3 regions of the Ensifer sp. ENS03 genome follow, and region 1 is predicted to be linked to each of the others. Evidence: predicted binding sites of a transcription regulator. Region 1 holds the regulator's gene; each other region holds the start of a gene.
What was found. The regulator LexA, encoded in region 1, represses DNA repair genes until DNA is damaged. The targets are predictions, from matches to a motif close to TGTTCNNNNTGTGTTCNG.

Region 1 (7,999 bases):
AGATCCCATATCTTCTCACCGTGGCCCGTGGCCAGGTCGACGCCTCTTGCCTCGACCTCCGTCATCATCCGCCTGCCCTCGGCGTAAACGGCGTCCTTGGAGCGCTTGTCCCCCTTGGCGAGGCGGTACTGATAATAGACCCAAAGAGGATCGCCGTATTTTGACGTGTAGCTGTTGTCCTTGCCGACAATTCCAAGGCGTTTGTAGAAATCCCACATCGCATCGTTGACCTTGAAGCCGAACTTATCCCTCACGCGTACGTGGTCCTGAAATGCGGTCGTGAGATAGCTCAACATCGGGTCGTTCTTGGTCGGCAGAGCAATCAGATAGGCCGGATTGGCCGGCATGATCTGATCCTGGCACCAATCCAGATCGTCCAGGCTGACGGTCATGTGCAGGGTCGTACATATATCGAGACCGATGGTCAGCCCATGGAGCTTGCCCATGACCATGTCCTCGAGGCAGCACCGAACGAGTTGTTCTCGGCTCTTGAAGACCTCCGGCCCAATGAAGCCGGCGACGTCGTTGACATGCAGCCATGCGCCTTTCGGCTGCACTTTCGCAAGCTCCATGCCGACAGCCCGGCTGAACCCGTACTTCCGGGACTCAAGCACCATCATGTCGACGCCGTTTGCCGCGCCGTTGGTGAATTCCGAGCCCTGTCCGGTTTCGAAGTAAAGGCCGTACCGCTCCCCTGCCTTGGCGCGCGCATATTTCAGGATCTTCTCATTGGTGATGTCGAAGATCTTGTTGCAATCATCCGTACCGGCAAGGCTCTGGAACACGGTGGAAACTGTGCCGGGGAAGTCTTCGCTTACCTCACCTTGGACGTCGATGTGAGCGAGCACGCACCACGGAATGACGTCGACCAGCTTGAACGTATCCACGATGTCCTTGAGCGCCCGCTCCACCGTGACGACGCTGTCGACGGTGCTGTCCACCGGGTTGGTGCCGATGACGATGTCGCCGGTCGCATAGGAAAACGCATCGAAGACCTGCCACATGATGTCGTCGGGGTGGTCGGTCGGCGAATTCGGCTGGATACGTGCGCCCATGTATCCCTTGGCGCCCAACTTGGTGCCGGGCATGACATTGAAAATCTTCTGGCTGACGGTGATCAACTCTTCATTGCTCATCAGCTTCGGCACGCAGCCGATGGTATCGCTGGTCAGGCCATACATGACGCCTTTGATCTCATCTTCCGATTTGGTCAGAAGAAACTCCTTCAGCTGGCCCATCGTCCAGTCTTTCAGCTTTTCTTGTTGAGCCCTGTCGGTGGTCTGCCAAATCAGTCGTTGCAGATCGTCCTCAAACAGCGGGTGCTGATCGAGGTCTGTGATTTTCGTTCTTGCCAGGAGGGCTCGGGCGTTCGTTCGGGACGTATCATTTTCCGCAGCCACGGCGATCGTCTGGTCTCCTTCCTTGAACGCATTCGCGCATCCCAGAACCTGCCGATAGGTCGTCTCGTCAAAGCCGCCCTTGATCCTGCTGATATAGGCAAAGACGTCCTCATCCCGCTTCACGTCGTTGATCACGAGGTTGCTTGGGCCTGGCGCGGCACGGGCAGCATGACTGTAGGCTGTTAGCGTGGCCGCCGCAGTTCCCGCCACCAGCAGGAGATCGCGCCTGGACAGTGCATGCTGGTCTGAGAACATGCCTTTGCTCATTGCCATTTCCTTTCTGCAAAAGGTCTATCGGCATCTCGCCCGACGGCCCTCTGGTGACCGGCGATCTAAGGAAGGCGCATAAGAGTAAATGCTCGACACGTGTCGCTTGGGCATCGACACGGACCCGGCGAGCCTCGACCAGCCGGGCCTGTCAAAGTCGATTACTGCAGGCTCATCACGATGCGACCGTCGATCTTCCCGGCTTCCATGCGGCGGAAGATCTCGTTGATATTCTCGAGACTATCCCACGAGAAATGCGGCGCGACTTTGCCTTCAGCGGCGAACTGGAGCGACTCTTCCAGGTCCTGGCGGGTGCCGACGATCGATCCACGCACGGTGATGCGCTTAAGAACAGTCTCAAAGACCGGCACCGAGATCATACCTGGGGGCAGGCCGACGAGCGCCATGGTGCCGCGCGAACGCAGGAAACCGAACGCCTGTTCCATCGCAGCGGGCGAGACTGCAGTCACAAGCGCTCCATGCACGCCGCCGGTGGCCTTGATCACCTGCTCGACCGCATCCTTGGCCTTGCCGTTGACTGTCAGGTCGGCGCCCAATTGCTTTGCAAGTGCCAGCTTGTCGTCGAAGATGTCCGCCGCGACGACATGCATGCCCATCGCCTTTGCGTACTGCACGGCCATGTGGCCAAGCCCCCCGATGCCGGAGATGGCAACCCATTCACCGGGACGGACTTCCGTTTCCTTCAACCCCTTGTAAACGGTGACCCCGGCACACAGAACCGGCGCGGCAGGACCGAACTCCAGCCCATTGGGCAGGCTGCCGACGAAATCAGGATCCGCCAGGCCATATTCGGCGAACGTCCCGTTGACCGAGTATCCCGTGTTCGACTGGGCCGCACACAACGTCTCCCAACCGGTGCGGCAATGCGGACAGTAGCCGCAGGCGCTGTGAAGCCAGGGAACGCCGACCCTGTCGCCCTCTTTCACTCTTTTGACACCGGCGCCGACCGCCGAGACATAGCCGACCCCCTCGTGCCCGGGAATGAACGGTGGGCTGGGCTTCACCGGCCAGTCGCCATTTGCAGCATGGAGATCGGTATGGCAAACGCCCGTTGCTTCGTACTTCACGAGGATCTGTCCCGGCTGCGGCGTGGGCACCGCCACTTCTTCGATCGTCAGGGGCGCGCCGAATTGCCGAACGACGGCTGCCTTCATCGCCTGAGCCATTTGCCAATCCTCCTCCAATCGCCGGGCCACGGAGAGGTTTCTTATGGGAACAGTGGGCCGGCAGGGGCCTATCTCACATACGAAAATCGTGTAATTGGCTCGAGCATCATGGCGCTCACAGCCAGTGCCCGGACGTCATTTCCTGCTTGGCGTATACCGCCAACACTTCAACGTGGTTCACGTAGCGCCATCGTCAGGTTGCAGCGTAAACCCGCCGGCAGAGTTCGACAATGGGTGGAGTGCAGAAGCGGTTCAGAGACCGACCGCCTTCGGCGCCCGGCCGGATCGAACAACGCATATCGTGCAACGGCGTTCGAGCGGGCGCGCTGGCGCGCGTATTGACAGGATCGGCGCCGGTCGTGTTGACTGAATGCTACGGGGCCGTAGCTCAGTTGGGAGAGCGCCGCAATCGCACTGCGGAGGTCGAGGGTTCGACTCCCTTCGGCTCCACCAAAACGATCAGAAGGTGCCCGGTTGCCGAGGTATCGGAACAGCGGCTGATTTGTCATCAGCAGATCGCCAGTTCGAGTCTCTCTGGGGACACCACCATGCTAAGCCACCGTCCGGCCTTCGCGAAACGCTGCCCGATCCCGTGGCCACCTGTTTTCAGAGGCTGAACGGATCCCGCGCCGATCGCTTCTCGCTCGGTGCACTGAACGGGTCGGCTTTCTTCTCCTTGGACTTGCGGCCCTCGTCGGCGATGATCTCGTCGACCGCCCGCTGGCATTTCATCAGCTCGTCGGCCGCCGGGCCGGTGCCGCGCAGGCTGAGATTTGCGATGACGCGATCTTCAAACGCGATGGCCAAGGCCCGCTTGCGCACGAAGCCCGTCAGGAACTCGGCGTCGGTGACGTTCACGAACAGAAACTTTCCGCTCGCATCACCGGCGGCGGTCGCCGAGGCGCTCCAGGGATCGGTCTTGTCGAAGCGGAAGGTCAGGTCGTACTCTTTGCCGACCTCGAGCGACCTCCAGTCGTCGCTGGCGAAGCTCATATAGAGCGGCGACTCGGAGCCCTTGGGATAGAACCCAAGGCGCAAGGTGACCCCGCCGTCGAATACCGACGAGATGAAGCAGGAGCCCTCCATCGAGGTGTCGGATGCAACGGTCCAGCCGTCGACATCCTTCCACTTGATGATTTCGGACTCCTCAGCCGCGGCCGATCCCGCGGCGATCAGACAGCTTACCAATCCGACCAGCAATCTACGCATGCAAAACCCCCGTTTGCCCGCATTTTGATAGGTCCCCCCGTCACTGTCGAGGGTGCCTAGCCGATCCCAGGCAATATTTTAGGAATATTCACCTCTCTGCGGCAAGCGGACGCGCCCATCACATGGCGAAAGGATCTTTCGACGACTTGGTCTGGCCGCCGCCGGCAAAGGGATCGTTGTTCGGCGCATTGCCACCGGCGCCCGCAAAGGGATCGTTCGCCGCTCCCTGACCGCCATTCGGGATCAAGGCGCTCACCGCCTCCTGGCACTTGAACATCTCGCTTACCGCCTTCATCGAATCACGCAGGCTGAGGCTCGCGACGACGCGCCCCTCGAAGGCCAGCGCCAAGGTGTTTTTGCGAACGAATTCGGTAAAGAAGTCGGTGTTGGAAAAGTTGACGACAAGGGCCTTGGCTCCGGTCAGATCAACACCGAACGCAACGGCCGGCCACTGACGACCACGGTCGAGCTGCAAGGCAACATCGTATTCCCGCTGCGGCTCGATGGATTTCCATTCGGCATTGCCGATCGAAAGAAACGCCAGGTTCGTCGATCCCCGCGGATAAAAGCCGATACGAAGGATAGCGCCGGCGTCATAGCTCGTCGCCGCGTAACACGAGCCTCCCAGGGAAGGATCGGATCCCACCGTCCAGGCGTTGATCCGTTTCCAGATATTCGAACGCCCTTCTTCAGCAGACGCCGCTCCAGCCGTGAGCAACAGGCCGAGCACCACCAACGACAATCTATGCATGCAACCACCCCACTTTCCACGCAAAGTTATCTTTTTTTAGAGGCCTGTCGAGACGGTGAAGGCCCTTCCCCGCAGGGATTTTTGCGCGCCCCAGGCCCGATGCGAAAGCTGGCAGCTCCGATGCATTCTCCGCGCCGGTCCATAAAGAACGGCCGAGACGAGGTTGAGATGGAGCGGCTGGCGCAAATCAGCCACAGCCTGCGGGCAAAGAGCTGTTGAACAAGGCAGAGTGATCGCCATGCTTGCTGGACTTCGGAACGAAAGCGCGGTTCACATCGTTTACCACCCCGTAGTCCCACCCCTTCATCAAGTGGACGATCACCGTGCTTGCCGCCCTGCTTCTCGCTTCGATAGTCGCATCGCCCAATATGCCTGACGTCAAGCTCAGTGCCGCGACGGTGGATGAACTCCAGACCGATTTCGAACGGGCCGTGCCGTGCCATCAGATCGATGGACGCAATGTTTGGAAGGGCGCGCTCGCGTTCTACATCCAGTCCTTCGTTTATGACGGCGATACGCCCGTTGCGACCGATGCGGCCGACGCAGTGCTTCCGGAAGACAACAGCGCCGAAACGGTGAAGGAGTTCGAAGACGCCTGCTCGGCCTCGCAAGCGACTTAAGTCTCTCCGCGAAGAGAGCCGCGATTCGTTCGAATCACGCGCGCGACCGGCCTGCCCGGCGCTGTTTTGGGACGCAACCGTCGCCGAAAACCGCCCCGCTCCCGCAAAAGTGACCAATCGCCCCCCACAGAAGCAGCCAATTGCCTGAATTCACGGAATTTTAGGCACTTGCGGAACACATATGGAACAGATAGTGTCTGTTCTTGATTTGTTTCACGCCTCTGGAGCGACGTGCCATGCTGACCCGCAAGCAACAGGAATTGCTTCTGTTCATCCACGAACGCATGAAGGAGTCGGGCGTACCGCCGTCTTTCGATGAAATGAAGGACGCGCTCGACCTGGCGTCGAAGTCCGGCATTCACCGTTTGATCACGGCGCTCGAAGAGCGCGGGTTCATTCGCCGGTTGCCGAACCGGGCGCGCGCGCTCGAAGTCATCAAGCTTCCGGAAGCCTACGCCGCCGGCCAGCAACAGCCGCGCAGAGGCTTCTCGCCGAGCGTGATCGAGGGCAGCCTCGGAAAGCCGCCGGCCGCCGCTCCTGCCACGCCGAAGCCGGCGCCGGTCGCCGAAAGCACGTCTGTTTCCGTCCCGGTGATGGGGCGCATCGCTGCCGGCGTGCCGATCTCGGCGATCCAGAACAACACCCATGACATTACCGTTCCGCTCGACATGATCGGCAGCGGCGAGCATTACGCCCTCGAAGTAAAGGGCGATTCGATGATCGAGGCCGGCATCTTCGATGGCGACACGGTGATCATCCGCAACGGCAACTCGGCCAATCCCGGCGACATCATCGTGGCGCTCGTGGACGACGAGGAAGCGACGCTGAAGCGCTTCCGTCGCAAGGGCGCGTCGATTGCACTCGAAGCGGCCAACCCCGCCTACGAGACGCGCATTTTCGGACCGGATCGCGTGAAGATCCAGGGCAAGCTCGTCGGGCTGATCCGCCGCTACCATTGAATTCCAGGCAGAACGCCGAATCAAAAGAGCCTCGCCACAGAAAGTGGCGAGGCTCTTTCCATTTAAGGCGACCTGAAATCCAGATCGCTTATTCGTGGATCGTGTATTCGCCGAGTTCGCAGAGATCCTGCGTGTCCTCGGTCGTATCGAGGGCCGAGCCTTCCTCGAATTCGAATCGCATGTCGTATTTGCAGACGTCCCGCCCGTCGGATATGGTGATCTCCATGCTCTCGCCGGGGTTCAGGACCTGCCGACCGAAAACATCGTCTTCCCATTCATTGACGCCGACCGGCGACGTATAGAAATTCGTCAGTACCGCGCCGGTGTTGTTCTTCAGCTGGAAAACCAGGTCGTCCGCGCGCGCCTCCATAGCGGTCGCCGCAAAACACGCCAACGCCGTCAGGATCAGTCTCTTTTTCATTGATGCCATTGCCTCCGTTCTTAATGTTGACGGACGCTACCGATGCGGTTGATCTCAGCGGAGTCATCGTTCCCCCTCTACCGAATTCACCGAAGCGATAAGATCCGACGGAGGCATAGGAGACGTGGCTTGCGCGGACGTGGGGTCGCGAATTTTACCGCGCTGCCCTAAGGCAGAACGCCAAACCAAATTTAACGAGGTGAGATTATTGGAGGCCTCGCCCGGAATTGAACCGGGGTACAAGGATTTGCAGTCCTCTGCGTCACCACTCCGCCACGAGGCCTCACAGCTCGGATAACCAAGCGTTGGCGCGGATTTAGAATGATTGCAGAAAAACCGCAAGAGGCATTTTCTGAAAAACGCGCCGTCGAATTGCAGGACGGATACTTTCCACAGAACGATCGACGATGTCCGCCGATCGTCTCCCAGCTGATCTCAGCACCAGGGCGTCGGGCGCCCTTCCCACGGCCGCACGAGCCCCTCGGAAACGAGTACACGTCCAAGAGATTGGTCACCGCGTGTGACCAGGCGCAGTTTCTCGCCGGCCTTGGCATCTGATCGCCCTCCCGCCGAGATCAGCCTGAAGTCGCCAGCATTCAGCAATTCGCGCAGGCGCTGCTTGGCGTAGAAGCCGCGCGAACGCTCCTTGTCGCAGCTTGCCTGGCGGATTCGCGGTGCATCGACATCGGCGACGCGGATCGTCTCGCCATGGAAGACGAAGGTCGCGCCATCGATCACGCAGTTGTCGTTGCGAATGCCGCAAAAATAGAACTGATCGGTACGGATGGATGCCGTCTTCACCTCTTCATTCGGCCGCACGAGAGGGGTTGGCGGCGTGACGCCGACATTCACCGACGGCACCGGGGCGGCCAGGACAACCTTCGTCGCCGGGTTGGGCTTCGGATTTGGTTTGTGCCTATCCGCCTGCTGCGCAACGCGCTCCTGCGCTTCAGGAACCGCGCGCTGAGGCTTCGGCTTCGTTTCCGATCGCGATGCAAAGGCCATGACATCCGAAACCACCGGCCAGTGCCGCAACTCGGCGCGATGGTCGTAGACCATGACGCCGCCAAGGGTGAGCGCTGCGGCCAGATACCACGGCGCCATGCCGCCCTGTTTGCTGGTGCTTCGGCCCGAACTGCGGCGTCGACGTTTCGTAGTGGCTTTGGCCATCGGTCCCCATCCTGA
Region 2 (7,999 bases), on a different contig from region 1:
GTCAGGTGCAACGCAATGGTCGATCGTCCTGACCCTCGGCGTCATCCACACCGGGCTGATGTATGTGATGCTCTACGGCGCGATCCAGCGGCTGCCGACGCACATGACCGGGGCGCTTTCCTTCATCTATCCGATTGCCGCCATTGTGGTGGACCGCCTCGCCTTCGGGCACCAGTTGCAGCCGATCCAGATCGCCGGCTCCGTCGCGATCCTCGTTGCCGCCGCCGGCATGACTCTCGGCTGGAAACTTCGCCTTCCCTCTTCTATCAAGAAGCGGGAACGCGAAGGGAGAACTGCATGATCACCTGCTACCTGAAATATACTATCGACCCCTACAAGGCGGCCGAGTTCGAACATTACGCCAAGCTCTGGATCCCGCTCGTCAATCGGCTGGGCGGCACGCATCACGGCTACTTCCTGCCGCATGAAGGGGCGAACAACATCGCCCTGGCTCTCTTCAGCTTTCCGACCCTTGCCGACTATGAAAACTACCGCCGGGAAATGGCCGCGGATCCGGAATGCCAGGACGCCTTCGCCTATGCCGAGAAGACGCGTTGCATCCTCAGCTACGAGCGCAGCTTCATGCGGCCGGTTTTCGAGTAAGCCAGCTCCGGAGTCGAGGGCGGCATCGGCAAGCGCGCGTTAGCGCCGCGCTTCCGAGGCCATGCTCAGCGCGAAGCCGAAGAGCGCCGTCCCCATCGCCCAGCGCTGCACCACCATGAACAACGGTCGCCCGGCAAGAAAAGCGGCGATGCCGCTGGCGGCGAGCGCGATCATGGCGTTGACGGTGACGCTGGTCGCGATCTGGATCGAGCCGAAGACCAGCGACTGGCCGAGCACGTTGCCGAGCTCCGGCCGAATGAACTGCGGCAGCAACGAGAGATAGAGCACCGCTACCTTGGGATTGAGCAGGCTGGTCAGGAAGCCCATGACGAACAGCTTCTTCGGCCCATCCTTCGGCAGGTTCTTGACCTGAAAGGGCGAGCGTCCACCGGGCCTGACCGCCTGCCAGGCGAGATAGAGAAGGTAGGCTGCACCGGCGATGCGAAGCGCATCATAGGCGAGCGGCACGGCCAGAAGCAGCGCTGTGATACCGAGTGCCGCCGAGACCATATAGACGACGAAGCCGAGCGCCACGCCGCCGAGCGAAATCAAGCCTGCGCCCGGCCCCTGGCTGATCGAGCGCGAGATCAGGTAGATCATGTTCGGGCCTGGCGTCAGCACCATGCCAAGGGCCAGGAGGGCAAAGCCGATCATATCCTTCAACTCGGGCATGGAGAGGCGCCTTTCGCTCGTTTTCGCCAAGCTCTACGCATTTCGCACCAGCGGACAACGCCAGACTTGTCACCCGGTCAATTTCTTCAGCGGACGCCCGCCGGTCGCTGTTCGGTGATTTCCTTTTTCAGTCGCTTGAGGTAGAAATCGGCATCATCTTCGGAAGGACGTTCCATGACGCTCGCGGCCCTCATCGCCTATAGCGGCGCGCTCTTCATCGCCGCGGCCATTCCAGGCCCCGGCGTGACGGCGCTGGTTGCGCGCGCGCTCGGCTCCGGTTTCCGCGAGACCTTCTTCATGGGCCTCGGCATCGCGCTCGGCGACATGAGCTATCTAACCGCGGTCATCCTCGGGCTGGCGCTGATTGCCCAGACCTTCACCACAGCCTTCCTGGTGGTGAAGTTTGCCGGCGTCCTCTACCTCGGCTACATCGCGTGGAAGCTGTGGAGCGCAGGGCTGCTGCCGGAGGACATCAAGGCGAAGCCGTCGACGAGTGCGGCCATGTCCTTTCTGTCCGGCCTGCTGATCACGCTCGGCAATCCGAAGACGATGCTGTTTTACGTGGCGCTCGTGCCGACGCTGATCGACATTCGGGCGATCGGACCCGGCGACTACGGCCTGCTCCTGACCGCCACCTTTCTGGTGCTCTTGAGCGTTCTCGTACCCTATATGCTGCTCGCATCGCGAGCGCGTCTGCTGCTCAAGCAACCGAAGGCCCTGAAAGCGCTGAACCGGGTTGCGGCCAGCGTGCTTGCCGGCACGGCGGCCTATATCGCGGTTCGCGCCAGCTGAAAAAACTTTTCCCGAACAACGACTTCGCCAGTGGTTTTTCCTTCGGCGGATCGCCGCGCGGTGTTTGTCGTTCTGGAATTGCGCGATCATTGTTCCTATTCTCATAGCTCGACAATTTACGCCCAAGGGAGAAACCCATGTCCGACACACGCAAGCCCGGCCGCGGCCGCGTCTACTCCTCGATCACGGAAACGATCGGCGACACGCCCATCGTGCGGCTGGACAAGCTTGCCAAGGAAAAGGGCGTCAAGGCGAACCTGCTCGCCAAGCTCGAATTCTTCAACCCGATCGCCTCGGTCAAGGACCGTATCGGTGTGGCGATGATCGAGAGCCTGGAAGCGCAGGGCAAGATTACGCCCGGCCGCACGACGCTGGTGGAGCCGACCTCCGGCAATACCGGCATCGCGCTCGCCTTCGTCGCGGCCGCCAAGGGCTACAAGCTGATCCTGACGATGCCGGAGACCATGTCGGTCGAGCGGCGCAAGATGCTGGCGCTGCTCGGCGCCGAGCTGGTGCTGACCGAGGGCGCCAAGGGCATGAAGGGCGCGATCGCCAAGGCGCAGGAACTGGTCGAGACACTGCCGGACGCCATCATCCCACAGCAGTTCGAAAACCCGGCCAACCCGGAAATTCACCGCAAGACGACGGCCGAAGAAATCTGGAACGACACGGACGGCGCTGTCGACATTTTCGTCTCCGGCATCGGCACCGGCGGCACGATTACCGGCGCCGGCCAGGTGCTGAAGGCGCGCAAGCCTTCGATCAAGGTAATCGCCGTCGAGCCGGAGGAATCTCCGGTTCTGTCCGGTGGCAATCCCGGGCCGCACAAGATCCAGGGCATCGGCGCAGGCTTTGCGCCGGCGATCCTCGACACCACGGTCTATGACGAGATCGTCACGGTCAACAGCGCGGAAGCGATCGAGGCCGCCCGCCTTGTCGCCAAGCTCGAAGGCGTGCCGGTCGGCATCTCCGCCGGTGCAGCTCTAACCGCGGCAATCGAGGTCGGCCAGCGCGAGGAAAATGCCGGCAAGACCATCGTCGTCATCATCCCGTCCTTTGCCGAACGCTACCTCTCGACGGTGCTGTTCGATGGCCTGGGCGGCTGATCAGGCTGGGATAACTTCTGATCGGAAAGGGCGCCCACGAGGCGCCCTTTTTTTTCCAGGCACGCCGCTATGCGGCGACGGGCAAGCGTTCCCCGGCGATCCGATAGGAAATCGCCTCGGCGAGATGGATTCGGCCGACCGTCGACGCACCATCGAGGTCCGCAAGCGTGCGCGCCACCTTCAGCACACGATGGTAGCCGCGGGCGGAAAATTTCATCTTTTCGGCGGCGTCCCGGAGAAGCTGCAGGCCGGCCGCATCGGGTGCTGCGATCTTCTCGATCAGCGAGGTCGACGCGCGGGCATTGCTGGTCAGGTCCGCGTGGCCGAGGACGGCAAAGCGGTCGATCTGCATGGCACGGGCGCGAGCGACGCGACGGGCCACAACCGCGCTGCTTTCGGCTGCGGCCGGCTTCAGGAGATCGGCGGCGCTGACGGCCGGCACGTCGATGCGGATATCGATGCGGTCCATCAGCGGACCAGAAATGCGCGCCTGATAGTCGGACATGCAGCGCGGTCCACGGGCGCAGCTGCGGCCGGGTTCGCCGGCCATGCCGCAGCGACAGGGGTTCATGGCCGCGACAAGCTGGATCGCGGCGGGATAGCTGACGCGGTGGTTGGCGCGGGCGATGATGCATTCGGCGGTTTCAAGCGGCTGGCGCAGCGCGTCGAGCACCTGCGGCGAGAATTCCGGAAACTCGTCGAGGAACAGTACGCCGTTGTGCGCAAGCGACGCTTCGCCAGGCTTGGCGCGCAAGCCGCCGCCGACCATGGCGGCCATCGTCGCGGAATGATGCGGCGTGCGGAACGGCCGCCGGTCCGAGAGCTTGCCGCCCGGAAGCTGCCCGGCGATCGAATGGATCATCGACACTTCGAGGAGCTCGGCCGGATTGAGCGGCGGCAGGATCGACGGCAGGCGGGCAGCGAGCATCGACTTGCCCGAGCCGGGCGGGCCGACCATCAGCAGATTGTGGTTGCCGGCGGCCGCCACTTCGAGCGCCCGCTTGGCGCTTTCCTGACCCTTGATATCGGCGAGATCGGGCAGGTTAGATGCGCCTGAGCGGATCGCGGCCTCGGGTCGCGAAAGCACCTGCGTACCGCGGAAATGGTTGGCGATTGCGATCAGGCTGCGGGGCGCCAGAATGTCGATCTCGGCCCCGGCCCAGGCCGCCTCGGGTCCGCTTTCGGCCGGGCAGATCAGCCCCTTGCCGAGCGCATTGGCACCGATCGCGGCGGGAAGCGCGCCGGCAACGGCAGCAATGGTGCCATCGAGATTGAGCTCACCGATCACCACATAAGGCGCCAACGCATCGCCCGGAATGGCGCCGAGGGCTGCCATCAGGCCGAGTGCGATCGCCAGGTCGAAGTGGCTGCCTTCCTTGGGAAGGTCAGCGGGCGCAAGATTGACGGTCACGCGCTTGGCCGGCAGCGCCAGACCTGAAGCATGAAGGGCGGCCTGCACCCGCTCGCGGCTTTCGGCGACGGCCTTGTCCGGCAGGCCGACGATCTGCATGCCGACCTTGCCCGGCGCGACCATCACCTGCACATCCACAGGCAGGCCCTCGATTCCCTGAAATGCGACCGTGCTGACGCGCGCGACCATGCTTGCCCCCTCGCCCAGGCAGCCCAGTTATCGGGCGCCACAACCGCCCAGGGTTGCAGGCAGAAGCCTTGCACGGATCACGCACAAAAACAAGAACAATAACGGAACATTTGAGGAGGCGCGGGTGTGTACCCGGGACGCTTCGGCAAACGGCCGCGGGCGGAAGCCCGCGGCAAGCGCCATCGACCCGAGATGGATCCTAGGCCGAGATCTTGATCAGGCGCGCTTGCGCTCGATCGCATCCCAGAGCAGGCTCGCGACATCGGCGCCGCCGAACTTCTTCACTTCGCGGATGCCGGTCGGCGATGTCACGTTGATCTCGGTCATGTAGTCGCCGATAACGTCGATGCCGACGAAGAGGAAGCCGCGCTCCTTCAGCGCCGGCGCGATGCGGGTGCAGATTTCCTTCTCACGCGCCGTCAGTTCGGTCGGCTCAGGCCGGCCGCCAGCATGCATGTTGGAGCGGGCGTCGTGGTCTGCCGGAACGCGGTTGATGGCGCCGACCGGCTCGCCGTCGACGAGCAGGATGCGCTTGTCGCCCTTGCGCACCGCCGGCAGGTATTCCTGGGCGATGAAGGGCTCGCGGAACATCTGGCCGAACATTTCGAGCAGAGAGGACATGTTGCGGTCGTCGCGGGTCGAGTGGAACACGCCGGCGCCGCCGTTGCCGTAGAGCGGCTTCAGGATGATGTCGCCCATTTCCTGGCGGAAGCTGGAGATCTCAGCGGGGTCGCGGGTGATCAGCGTCTTCGGCATCAGGTCGGCGAATTCGGTGACGAAGATCTTCTCCGGCGAATTGCGCACCCAGGCGGGATCATTGACGACCAGCGTCTTCGGATGCAGGCGTTCCAAAAGGTGCGTCGAGGTAATGTAGGCCATGTCGAAGGGCGGGTCCTGGCGCAGCAGGATGACGTCCATGGTCGAAAGATCCACGCGCTCGGCTTCGCCAAGCGTGAAGTGGTCGCCCTTGACGTCGCGCAGCGTCATCGGCTGCACGCTCGCATAGACCTTGCCGTCGCGCAGCGACAGCTTTTCCGGCGTATAGTGGAAGAGGCGATAGCCGCGCGACTGTGCCTCGAGGCTCATGGCGAAGGTGGAGTCACCCGCAATGTTGATGCCCGACACATGGTCCATCTGGACCCCGACATTGACGATTTTCGCCATCTACCCATTCCCTCATGGATCACGCTTAGCGTGATCGATTTCAAACCGCCGGAGCGAATGAGGACGGGAAAACCGCTGCCCTCTGCCGCACTGGCAAAGCCCTCGACATGTAGAATGCGGGCGGGCCTTAGGCAAGGAGAGGCGAGCCTATTCGAAGCCTTCGATCACGCAGGTGATGAGATCGTGATCCGAAAGCGGCCGGCCGGTTTCGTCAAGCGAAGGAATGATCGTGGTCTCGCCGATCTTCAGCCCGCGCGACAGGAACCAGTCGAGCTTCATCGCCCGCTCTGGCCGGCGGGTGATCAGGCTCGGCCGCGTGGTCATCACGTCGAGCGGCCCACCATGGCGGGTAAAGCCTCTGATGGCGCTCATGGCAAACAGCCCTTCGGCCTCGAAATCGCCGCCGGCATGGTTGCCGGTATTGAGATCGCCACCGATCATCACCGGCAGGCCGGGGAAAGTCTCGTCGAGTGCATCGATCAATTCCTTGACCTGGCGCTCTCGGTAGACGGCAGTCGTCGCACTCTCGAGATGGGTGGAGACGGCGACGAAGGGTCCGGCTTCCGTCTCGATGACGGCGCCGATCGCACAGCGCTCGCCAAGGCGCGGCTGCTCGCCATCGGTGAACCAGAGGCGTTCGCCCCATAGGCGCAACATGAAGGGCCGGGAGAACGGCACCGCAGCCATCAGCGCATTGCCATGGAACCCCTTGGCGTTGAATTCGTCCTCGCAGAATTCGCGCTCCGTATCGGAGCCGAGCCCCATCTCGATGAACTCGATGCCATACGCATAGTGCATGCCGAGTGTTTCGGCGACTTCGGCGGTCGGGTGACGCTGGCCGGTGCGGGCCATGCCGTTGTCCATCTCTGAAAGGAGGACGACCGGCGCGTTTGTCGCGGCGAGATGGGCGGCGCTTTCGGCCGGAAACAGGCAGCGCTCCAGGTTCCAGGCAGCAACGGTGAACGGGAAGGCGAGCGGCGTATCGGAGGCCGGTGTGCCGCCGACCTCGACGCTGTTCATCTCCGGCCGTGCGGCCATGGCTGCGTCATGGGCGGCAATGGTGCGCACGATCTCGGCAAAGCTGGCGCGGGTTTCAAGCGAAGGAACGGCAAGCTGCTCGACGGTCTTGGAGATCACGATGCGGTCTCCAGGCGTGGCGCTGCAACCGGCGCTTCATTGGCAAACGACGTGCCGCGCTCCAGCCGCTTGCCGGTCTCGGTCGAGAAGAAGTGCAGACGGTCGACGGCGATCGTCACTGCAAGATCACCCGAAAGTGGCGTCTCCGGAGACAGCGCGATGGTGAGCGCCTGGCTCTCGATGGTGCCGTGCACGAGCCGCTGCGCGCCCAGTTCCTCGACATAGTCGACCTGGAACAGCATGGCGTCCTCGCCGACGCCGGCGAGCTTGAGATCTTCGGCGCGAAGCCCAACCGTGACCGGGCCTTCGACCGGCGCACGGTCGCCAAGCGCGATCCTGTAGAGACCGATCTGCAGGTTGCCGCCTTCGATCTCACCCTTGATCAGGTTCATCGCCGGCGAGCCGATGAAGCTGGCGACGAAGGTTGAGGCCGGGCGGTGATAGACGTCGAGCGGACGGCCGATCTGTTCGATGCGACCGCCATTCAGCACCACCAGACGGTCGGCAAGGGTCATGGCCTCGAGCTGGTCGTGGGTGACGTAGAGCGAGGTCGTGCCGAGGCGCTTCTGCAGGCGTTTGATCTCGCCGCGCATGGAGACGCGCAGCTTGGCGTCGAGATTGGAGAGCGGCTCGTCGAAGAGGAAGGCCGCCGGCTTGCGCACGATTGCGCGGCCCATGGCGACCCGCTGGCGCTGGCCGCCCGAGAGCGCACGGGGCTTGCGGGTAAGATAGGGCTCGATCTCCAGCATGCGAGCGGCTTCGGCGACGCGGGCGTCGATCTCGGCCTTCGGCGTCTTGCGGTTCTTCAGGCCGTAAGCGAGGTTTTCGTAGACGGTCATGTGCGGATAGAGCGCGTAGTTCTGGAAGACCATGGCGATGTCGCGCTCGGCCGGATCGACCTCGTTGATGACGCGTGAGCCGATCG
Region 3 (7,999 bases), on a different contig from region 1:
TCCGCCATGGCGGGCCTGGCATCGATGGTGGCTGCCCCCTTCACGACGAAGTTCGCCCACCGGCATGGCGTAGCGCCAACGATGCTATGGGCCGTGCTAATCGCGGCCACCAGCGCGCTCGGCTTCTATTACATCACCAATTTCTGGCTCTGGTTCCCGCTCCGAATCGTTTTCCACGGAGCGATCACCGTCCTCTTCATTCTTTCCGAGTTCTGGATCAACGCGACGGCCCCGCCGAGCAAGCGCGGTTTCGTGCTGGGGATCTACGGCACATTCCTGTCGCTTGGGTTCCTGACCGGCCCGCTGCTGTTTTCGATCCTCGGCAGCGAAGGCCTCCTGCCCTTCCTCGTCGGCGCCGGCGTCATCCTCCTGGCATCCGTGCCGATTTTCCTCGCGCGCGACGAAAGCCCCGTCATCGACGAGAAGCCCGAGCGGCATTTCCTGCGCTACGTCTTCCTCGTGCCCACGGCAACGGCTGCCGTCTTCATATTCGGCGCGGTCGAATCAGGCGGTCTCTCGCTGTTCCTCATCTTCGGGACGCGGTCCGGTTTCAGCGAATCGCAGGCAGCGCTTCTGCTAACGGTCATGGGGGTCGGCAATTTCATCTTCCAGATCCCGGTCGGCATGCTCTCCGACAGGGTCAAAGACCGGCGCACACTGCTCTCGGCGATGACGCTGATCGGTCTTATCGGCGCGCTGTTCCTGCCGCTGTTGGTCGAGAGCTGGTTCCTGATGGCAATTGTGCTGTTGTTCTGGGGCGGCTGTGTCTCCGGCCTCTACACGGTCGGCCTCAGCCACCTGGGCTCACGGCTTCAGGGCGCGGATCTCGCCGCCGCCAACGCGGCCTTCGTGTTTTCCTACGCCGTCGGTACCGTCGCTGGACCGCAGGCGATCGGCGCGGCAATGGACGCCACCGGCAACAACGGTTTTGCCTGGGCGATCGCCGGCTTTTTCGGTCTCTATGTCGCGCTTTCGGTGGTCAGGATCGTTTTGAAACCAAAACGGTCTTGACTTTTCGGCCGCGATTTGTAGTTTCGCGCCAACCTTGCCCGTGGCCCGCAACCGGTTGTCCACGGCTTTCATTGTTACAAAGGCAGGACGACCATGGCAAAAGCCACCACCATCAAGATCAAGCTGCTTTCGACAGCCGACACGGGTTTCTTCTACGTCACGACCAAGAACAGCCGTACGATGACGGAAAAGATGACGAAGACCAAGTACGACCCGGTCGTCAAGAAGCACGTCGAATTCAAGGAAACCAAGATCAAGTAAGATCGCCGGTTTACGGGAATTGAAGGGCGCCGACCGCAAGGTCAGGCGCCCTTTCCTTTTTAGGCCAATGCCCTGAGCATCTCGCATAGGCGCTGAGTGAAACGGGTTCCACGCCAGAGGGAGGAAACGGCTCGCCCGCCCCTGCTATTCCCCCAGAATCAAAACGCCGCCCCGAAGGCGGGACGGCGTGTCGGAAAGGGGGTCGGCTGGCCTCTGACTGCGGCACGAGGATTCCGCGGACGCCAAAAGCCAACCGACCGACCCCACGACCCAGGAGATGCGGCGGACCTGAGCATCATGGGGTAACGAATATCGCAGAAGGCTGGATGCCCCCTCTTTCATGAGCATCACCTGAAAATAAAAAAAAATCAACGAATTCTTAATGCGCGGAGCGGTGCCGCTCGGCGCATGGTTAATTCTGTATCAGACCTGGACAGGCACACTGCATGATCTCTGCTGCCACCCAAACTCCCCGGTAGCAACAGGTGACGCGAGAATACAACTTTGAATGCAGGCCGCAAGAGGCGGGCAAAGATATTCCCTGGGGTGCTTTGAGGCCAGAAACGCAGCAGGCGCGGCTCAGGCGGCGGCTGCCACCACCCGATTTCGGCCTTCGTGCTTGGCCTGATAGAGCGCCGTATCGGCGCGCTTCAGCAGCGCTTCGGCCGTGTCGCTGCCGGGCCTGAGCGTGGCAATCCCCATGGACGCGGTGACCTTCAGGGGGCCGTCCGCCTGCGGGATCGCAAATGGCAGGCTTTCGATGATCGTGCGCAGACGCTCGGCGACACCGGCCGCCATTTCGGCTGACGTATCCGGCATCACCACGATGAACTCTTCACCGCCGAACCGGCAGGCAAGGTCGGCACCCCGCACCGTCGTGCGGATGCGATTGGCGAATTCCCGCAAGACTTCGTCGCCAACGTCATGGCCGTAGGTGTCGTTAACCTGCTTGAAGCGGTCGATATCGGTCATGCAGATGGACAGCGGCCGACCGCGCGCAGCAGCCCGATCCATCAGCAGTTTCAGGTGCGTGTCGAAATAGCGCCGGTTATGCAGCCCGGTGAGGCCGTCGGTGACGGCAAGCTCGATGGTTTGCTGCACGCTCGCCCGCAGCCTGTCATTGCAGTGCTTGCGCCGGATCTGGGTCATCGACCGGGCAATCAGTTCATTGGGATCGACCGGCCGCATCAGATAGTCCGTCACGCCCAGATCGAGCGCGCGGACGACCAACTCATCGCTGCCCTGCTCGGCGATCAGCAGGATAGGGATGAAACGGGTGCGCTCCAGCGAGCGCAACTGCGAGCAGAGCCGCAGCGGATCGTAGTCGTCGAAATTCGCATTGACGATAACGAGGTCGAAATTGTTCTCCGCCGCCTCGAACAATGCCGCCTGCGGATCGGAGATGACCGAGACCTCGGCAATCGGCTTGAGGGCGCGCTGCAGCCGCTCCTGCGACGAGCCGCGGCCATCGACGAGCAGGACGTTGCCGGGCTCGTCAGGCCGGTCCGCCCGGCCAACATCTTCAAGCCCGATCGTCTGCGCCGTCTGGGCCCGCAGGCGCAGCTCGTCGCTGACGTTCTTCAGCCGCACCAGGCTCTTCACCCGCGACATCAGCTGCAGATCGTTGACGGGCTTCGTCAGGAAATCGTCGGCGCCGGCCTTCAGACCTCGCACGCGATCAGAAGGCTGGTCAAGCGCGGTGACCATGACAACCGGGATATGTGCCGTCTTCGGGTTCGCCTTCAGCCGCTCGCAGACTTCGAAACCATCGAGACCGGGCATCATGATATCGAGCAGCACCAGGTCGATGGGCGTCTTTTCGCAGAGCGCCAGGGCGGCATAACCGTCACTGGCCGTCAGCACGTCGAAGTACTCGGCAAGCAACCGGGCTTCGAGCAGCTTCACATTGGCCGGAACGTCATCGACAACAAGAATACGCGCAGTCATATCAATTTTCCCGCCGCTCAGGCATCGCCCAGGTAGGTTTTGATCGTCTCAATGAACTTCGGTACGGAGATCGGCTTGGAGACATAGGCTTCGCACCCGCCTTGGCGGATCCGCTCCTCGTCGCCCTTCATCGCAAAGGCGGTCACGGCGATGACCGGGATGACGTGCAGCTCATCGTCTTCCTTCAACCACTTCGTCACTTCCAGACCGGAAACCTCCGGCAGCTGAATGTCCATGAGAATGAGATCGGGCCGATGCTTGCGCGCGAGCTCGAGCGCCTCCATGCCGTTGCGAGTCTGGATCGTCGCATAGCCGGAGGCCTCAATCAGGTCGCGGAAGAGCTTCATGTTCAGCTCGTTGTCCTCAACAATCATCACCTGTTTGGGCATGTCGATCCCTTGCTGTCCATCGTCACCTTGCAAGTCTCCTCAGGACAATTAACGTGCGGAGCCGACGACTCGACCCATTTCCTCAACGTCAGAGATAGGCCTATTTGGTTGAAAAATAGGTAACTCCGCACGTAAAAACCATACGGGGACAAACCATTGAAGAGCGCCGACGAAATCGCCATCGACATTCTCTCCTGGCTTGCCGGCGAGCCTGAGCTTCTGTCCCGCTTTCTGGCGCTGACCGGCACGGACCCAACGGCGTTGCGCAACGCGATTGCCGAACCCGGCTTCATGGGCGGGCTCGTCGCCTTTCTGATGGACCATGAGCCGACCCTGATGGCATTCTGCACGGCGACCGGTACGGCGCCTGAAGACGTCGTGCGCGCCCATATGGCACTTTCCGGCCACGCAGGCTTCGAGGATTGAGGGTGGCAAACGCGCCGACAGCTCACAGCATCACGCTTGGAAACCGCCCGCTGATCGTCAGCGACATCGATGATGTCGTGCTTGAATTCATCAATCCGTTCAAAGCGTTCCTTGGGAGCTGCGGCCATGTCCTGCTGCCCCGATCGTTTCGCCTGACCGGCAACATCATCACCCACGCGGACGAGCAGCCGGTGACGGAGCCAGAGGTCAAGATCCTGCTCGACACCTTCTACGGCTCGCAGGATCGTTGGCAAACGCCCGCCGCCAAGGTCGTCGAGACCCTGGCCGCATTGTCGGAGGAAGCCGATATCGTCTTTCTGACTGCGATGCCGCCGCAGCACGCCGCCGTTCGTCGCGCTCTTCTTGACCGGCTCGGCCTGCCCTATCCGCTGCTTGCGTCCGAAGAGCCGAAGGGGCCGATCGTCCAAAAACTTCACGGCAGCCGTACCGTCCCCCTCGTCTTCATCGACGACATGCTTCGCAACCTGCGATCGGTGAAGGATCACGCGCCGACCTGCCTGCCGATAAACCTCATGGCCGACTCGGAGTTCAAGGCGCTCGCGCCGAAGCTCGACGCCGACATCCGCGCCGTCGCAGACTGGCCGGAGGCAGCTGCAGCCATTCGCGTGCACTTCCGCGGCTAACCCGGATCGGCTGCCCGTCGGCGCAAATTCAGGCGCCCCGGCGCTGCGCGAACCAAGCCCGGCGATCCTTTTCAACGGCGACAATTGCAATGTGATTTCCAATCTCGCCTCCTTGAGACTCGCTAGAGTAGAGCTTAAGGTCGCAATGTTCAATATTTGTTCCCGATATGCTCGACAGCGCTGCTCACTCTCCAGGCTTCTGCCGCGACTGCCTCAAGGAACAGGCGGCGTCGGTGCGGCGCTGCCTTGCCTGCGGCAGCCCGCGCATTCTGCGGCATGCGGAGCTCTATGACCTGACGCTGGCGCACATCGACTGCGACGCCTTCTATGCCTCGATCGAGAAGCGCGACAACCCGGAGCTTGCGGACAAGCCGGTGATCATCGGCGGCGGCAAGCGCGGCGTGGTCTCCACCGCCTGCTACGTCGCCCGCATTCACGGCGTGCGCTCGGCCATGCCGATGTTCAAGGCGCTGGAAGCCTGCCCCCAGGCCATCGTCATCAAGCCCAATATGGAGAAATACGCCCGCGTCGGCCGCGAGGTGCGCACGCTGATGCAGGAACTGACCCCGCTGGTGCAGCCGCTGTCGATCGACGAAGCCTTCCTCGAACTCAGCGGCACGGAGCGACTGCATCACGATCCGCCGGCACGCACGCTCGCGCGGCTCGCCCGCCGGATCGAGCAGGAAGTCGGCATCACCGTCTCGGTCGGCCTCTCCTATTGCAAGTTTCTCGCCAAGGTGGCGTCCGACCTGCAAAAGCCGCGCGGCTTTTCCGTCATCGGCCAAGCCGAGGCGCTGGAGTTCCTGCGCGAGAAGCCGGTGACCCTGATCTGGGGCGTCGGCAAGGCCTTTGCCGCCACGCTGGAGCGTGACGGCGTGCGCACGATCGGGCAATTGCAGACCATGGAGGAAGGCGACCTGATGCGGCGCTATGGCACCATGGGGCAGCGGCTCTTTCGCCTATCGCGCGGGCTCGACGAAAGAGCGGTCGAAATCGACGGCGAAGCCAAGAGCGTTTCCGCAGAGACGACGTTCAACGACGATATCGCGCGCTATGACGACCTGGTCACGCATCTGCGGCGCCTCAGCGAGCAAGTGGCCCACCGGCTGCGAAAGTCAGAACTCGCCGGCCAGACGGTCGTTCTCAAGCTCAAAACCGCCGACTTCAAGATCCGCACCCGCAACCGGCGCCTGGATAGCCCTACCCGCCTTGCCGACCGCATTTTCCGCATCGGCCTGCAACTTCTCGAAAAAGAGGCGGACGGAACGAAGTATCGGCTGATCGGCATCGGCGTCAGCGATCTCTCCGCCCCGGATCTCGCAGATCCGCCCGATCTCGTCGATCCCGCGGCCACCAGGCGCGCTGCGGCCGAGGACGCGATCAACAAGCTGCGCGACAAATTCGGCAAGGCGAGCGTCGAAACCGGCTACACTTTCGGCACCAGAAAACGCGATCCGTGAGACCGCAAGCGTGCTTGCCCGAGCAGGCACGCTTCGCAAAGCGATCACGCAACCTTGATCGACAGCCCACACAGCAGGATGAATTCCTTAAAGATTGAAGGCTAGGTTTGTTCGCCAAGTCACGTGTTGGGTTGAGTGTATGGTATCGCGTTTCGCTCTCACCGCCAGCGTCGTCGCACTGCTTTGGTCGCCGGCTACCGGCTTTGCAGGCAGTCGCGGGCCGCTGCAGATCATCGTCTCGAAAGATCAGCAATCGCTCGTCGTCTATGACGGCGACGCTGTCATTGCGACATCACCGGTCTCGACCGGCAAGGCGGGCCACACGACGCCATCGGGCATCTTTTCGATCCTGGAAAAGCGGCGTCATCACAAGTCGAACATCTATTCGAACGCGCCGATGCCGTTCATGCAGCGGCTCACCTGGTCGGGCATTGCTCTGCATGGCTCCAACCATGTGCCGGACTATCCGGCGTCCCATGGCTGCGTGCGGTTGCCGAGTGAATTTGCTGCCTCGCTCTACAAGTTGACCGAGCGCGGCGTGCACGTGCTGATCTCCGACCGGCAGATAACGCCCTTGGAGGTCAAGAGCGCCCTACTCTTCCGCCCGGCCCCGATCGATCTCCAGCCGCCGCTTTCCGACGTGCCGCTCAGACCGGCGATCAGCCAGGCCGGCGATGCGCCGGTGGAAGTGGCGATGCGGGAGCCGCCCGGCGGCGCCAATTCGGCGCGATCCACCGAGGAGCCGATCCGTATCCTCATCACCCGCAGCGATACCCGCGACACCATGCGCGAGGTTCAGACGTCCCTGGATTTCCTCGGCTACGCGCCGGGCGCGATCGACGGCCATGCCGGGCCGGCGACGATTGCGGCCCTGCGTGCCTTCCAGGCAAGCGAAGGCATCGACGGCGACGGCAAGCTGACACCGGACCTGACCGACAGGCTCCTGCGCAAGGCCGGCCGTACGCCGCCGCAGAACGGCAAGATCCTCGTGCGGCAAGGGTTCAAGCCGCTCTTTGAAGCCGGGCTTACGATCGACAAGCCGGAAGAGGCGCTCGGAACGCATTTCCTCCAGTTCCGGCACAATGAAGAAGAAGGTGCCGAAGGCAAATGGTTCGGCGTCTCGCTCGAGAACCACCTGCCCGCCTCGACGAAGAAGCGGCTCGGCATCTCCACGGAGGCCGATCCCTTCGCCTATAACGGTATCCAGCGCACGCTGGCGCGCATGACGATCTCCGACGATGTGCGCAGGCGCGTGGAAGCGTTGCTCGCCGAGGGCTCGTCGCTCTCGATTGCCGATGTGGAAAGCGGGTTGGAGACCGGTCAGGGCACCGACTTCATCACCATTACTCGGACACGTCCCGGCGACTGATCTGCGAGACCGGCAGACAAGCACCCGGCGAGCGTCCCGCCGCGGGTCGATAGGTTCCAAGCCGGCTCAATCGCCGCTCCACTGCAATTCAGCGGAGCCCCGCCTCGGATTACACCAGTTCGACGTCGATGACGCCCGGCGCCGAGCGCAATGCTGCAGCGATCTCCGGCGAAATCCGGAACTTCTCGTTCAGTTCAACCTCGATCTCGCGCTGGCCATTGTCCTTAATGACGACGAAGGAGACGAGCCCGTCGCCCTTCGTGTTGAGGTGCGAGGCGATCGACTTCAGCGGTCCGGAATCGCGCACATAGACGCGCAGCGCCTTCTGCAGTTGCAGCGATTCTTCTTCGAGCGAACGCAGCGTCTGGATGCGCAGGCCGATGCCTTCCGGCCGCTCTTCCGCAGCCACGGTCATGACCAGTGATTTGCCGGGCTCGAGCAGGTCTCGATACTGGTGCAGCATCTCGGAGAACAGTACCGCCTCGAACTGGC

Region 2: IB263_RS01385 (YifB family Mg chelatase-like AAA ATPase) is a predicted target of LexA. The motif match lies at 4,865-4,882, and genes of this name have one in related genera.
Region 3: IB263_RS32905 (DNA polymerase IV) is a predicted target of LexA. The motif match lies at 4,825-4,842, and genes of this name have one in related genera.

Annotation. Positions count from the first base shown of each region.
Region 1 is NZ_JACVAV010000007.1:49,917-57,915, forward strand. Features, by position in the region: gene IB263_RS22410 (ethanolamine ammonia-lyase) at 1-1,667, opposite strand, end outside; gene adhP (alcohol dehydrogenase AdhP) at 1,829-2,854, opposite strand; tRNA gene IB263_RS22420 (tRNA-Ala) at 3,232-3,307, shown strand; gene IB263_RS22425 (hypothetical protein) at 3,461-4,054, opposite strand; gene IB263_RS22430 (hypothetical protein) at 4,182-4,799, opposite strand; gene IB263_RS22435 (hypothetical protein) at 5,138-5,434, shown strand; gene lexA (transcriptional repressor LexA) at 5,671-6,393, shown strand; gene IB263_RS22445 (hypothetical protein) at 6,482-6,823, opposite strand; tRNA gene IB263_RS22450 (tRNA-Cys) at 7,024-7,097, opposite strand; gene IB263_RS22455 (thermonuclease family protein) at 7,250-7,984, opposite strand.
Region 2 is NZ_JACVAV010000001.1:258,600-266,598, reverse strand. Features, by position in the region: gene IB263_RS01410 (DMT family transporter) at 1-301, shown strand, start outside; gene IB263_RS01405 (NIPSNAP family protein) at 298-603, shown strand; gene IB263_RS01400 (LysE family translocator) at 643-1,275, opposite strand; gene IB263_RS01395 (LysE family translocator) at 1,450-2,067, shown strand; gene cysK (cysteine synthase A) at 2,205-3,173, shown strand; gene IB263_RS01385 (YifB family Mg chelatase-like AAA ATPase) at 3,241-4,773, opposite strand; gene gshB (glutathione synthase) at 4,990-5,937, opposite strand; gene IB263_RS01375 (endonuclease) at 6,085-7,074, opposite strand; gene IB263_RS01370 (sn-glycerol-3-phosphate import ATP-binding protein UgpC) at 7,071-7,999, opposite strand, start outside.
Region 3 is NZ_JACVAV010000018.1:5,763-13,761, reverse strand. Features, by position in the region: gene IB263_RS32935 (MFS transporter) at 1-1,011, shown strand, start outside; gene rpmG (50S ribosomal protein L33) at 1,105-1,272, shown strand; gene IB263_RS32925 (PleD family two-component system response regulator) at 1,852-3,219, opposite strand; gene IB263_RS32920 (response regulator) at 3,237-3,608, opposite strand; gene IB263_RS32915 (DUF3572 domain-containing protein) at 3,765-4,034, shown strand; gene IB263_RS32910 (hypothetical protein) at 4,037-4,678, shown strand; gene IB263_RS32905 (DNA polymerase IV) at 4,846-6,138, shown strand; gene IB263_RS32900 (L,D-transpeptidase family protein) at 6,278-7,507, shown strand; gene dnaE (DNA polymerase III subunit alpha) at 7,617-7,999, opposite strand, start outside.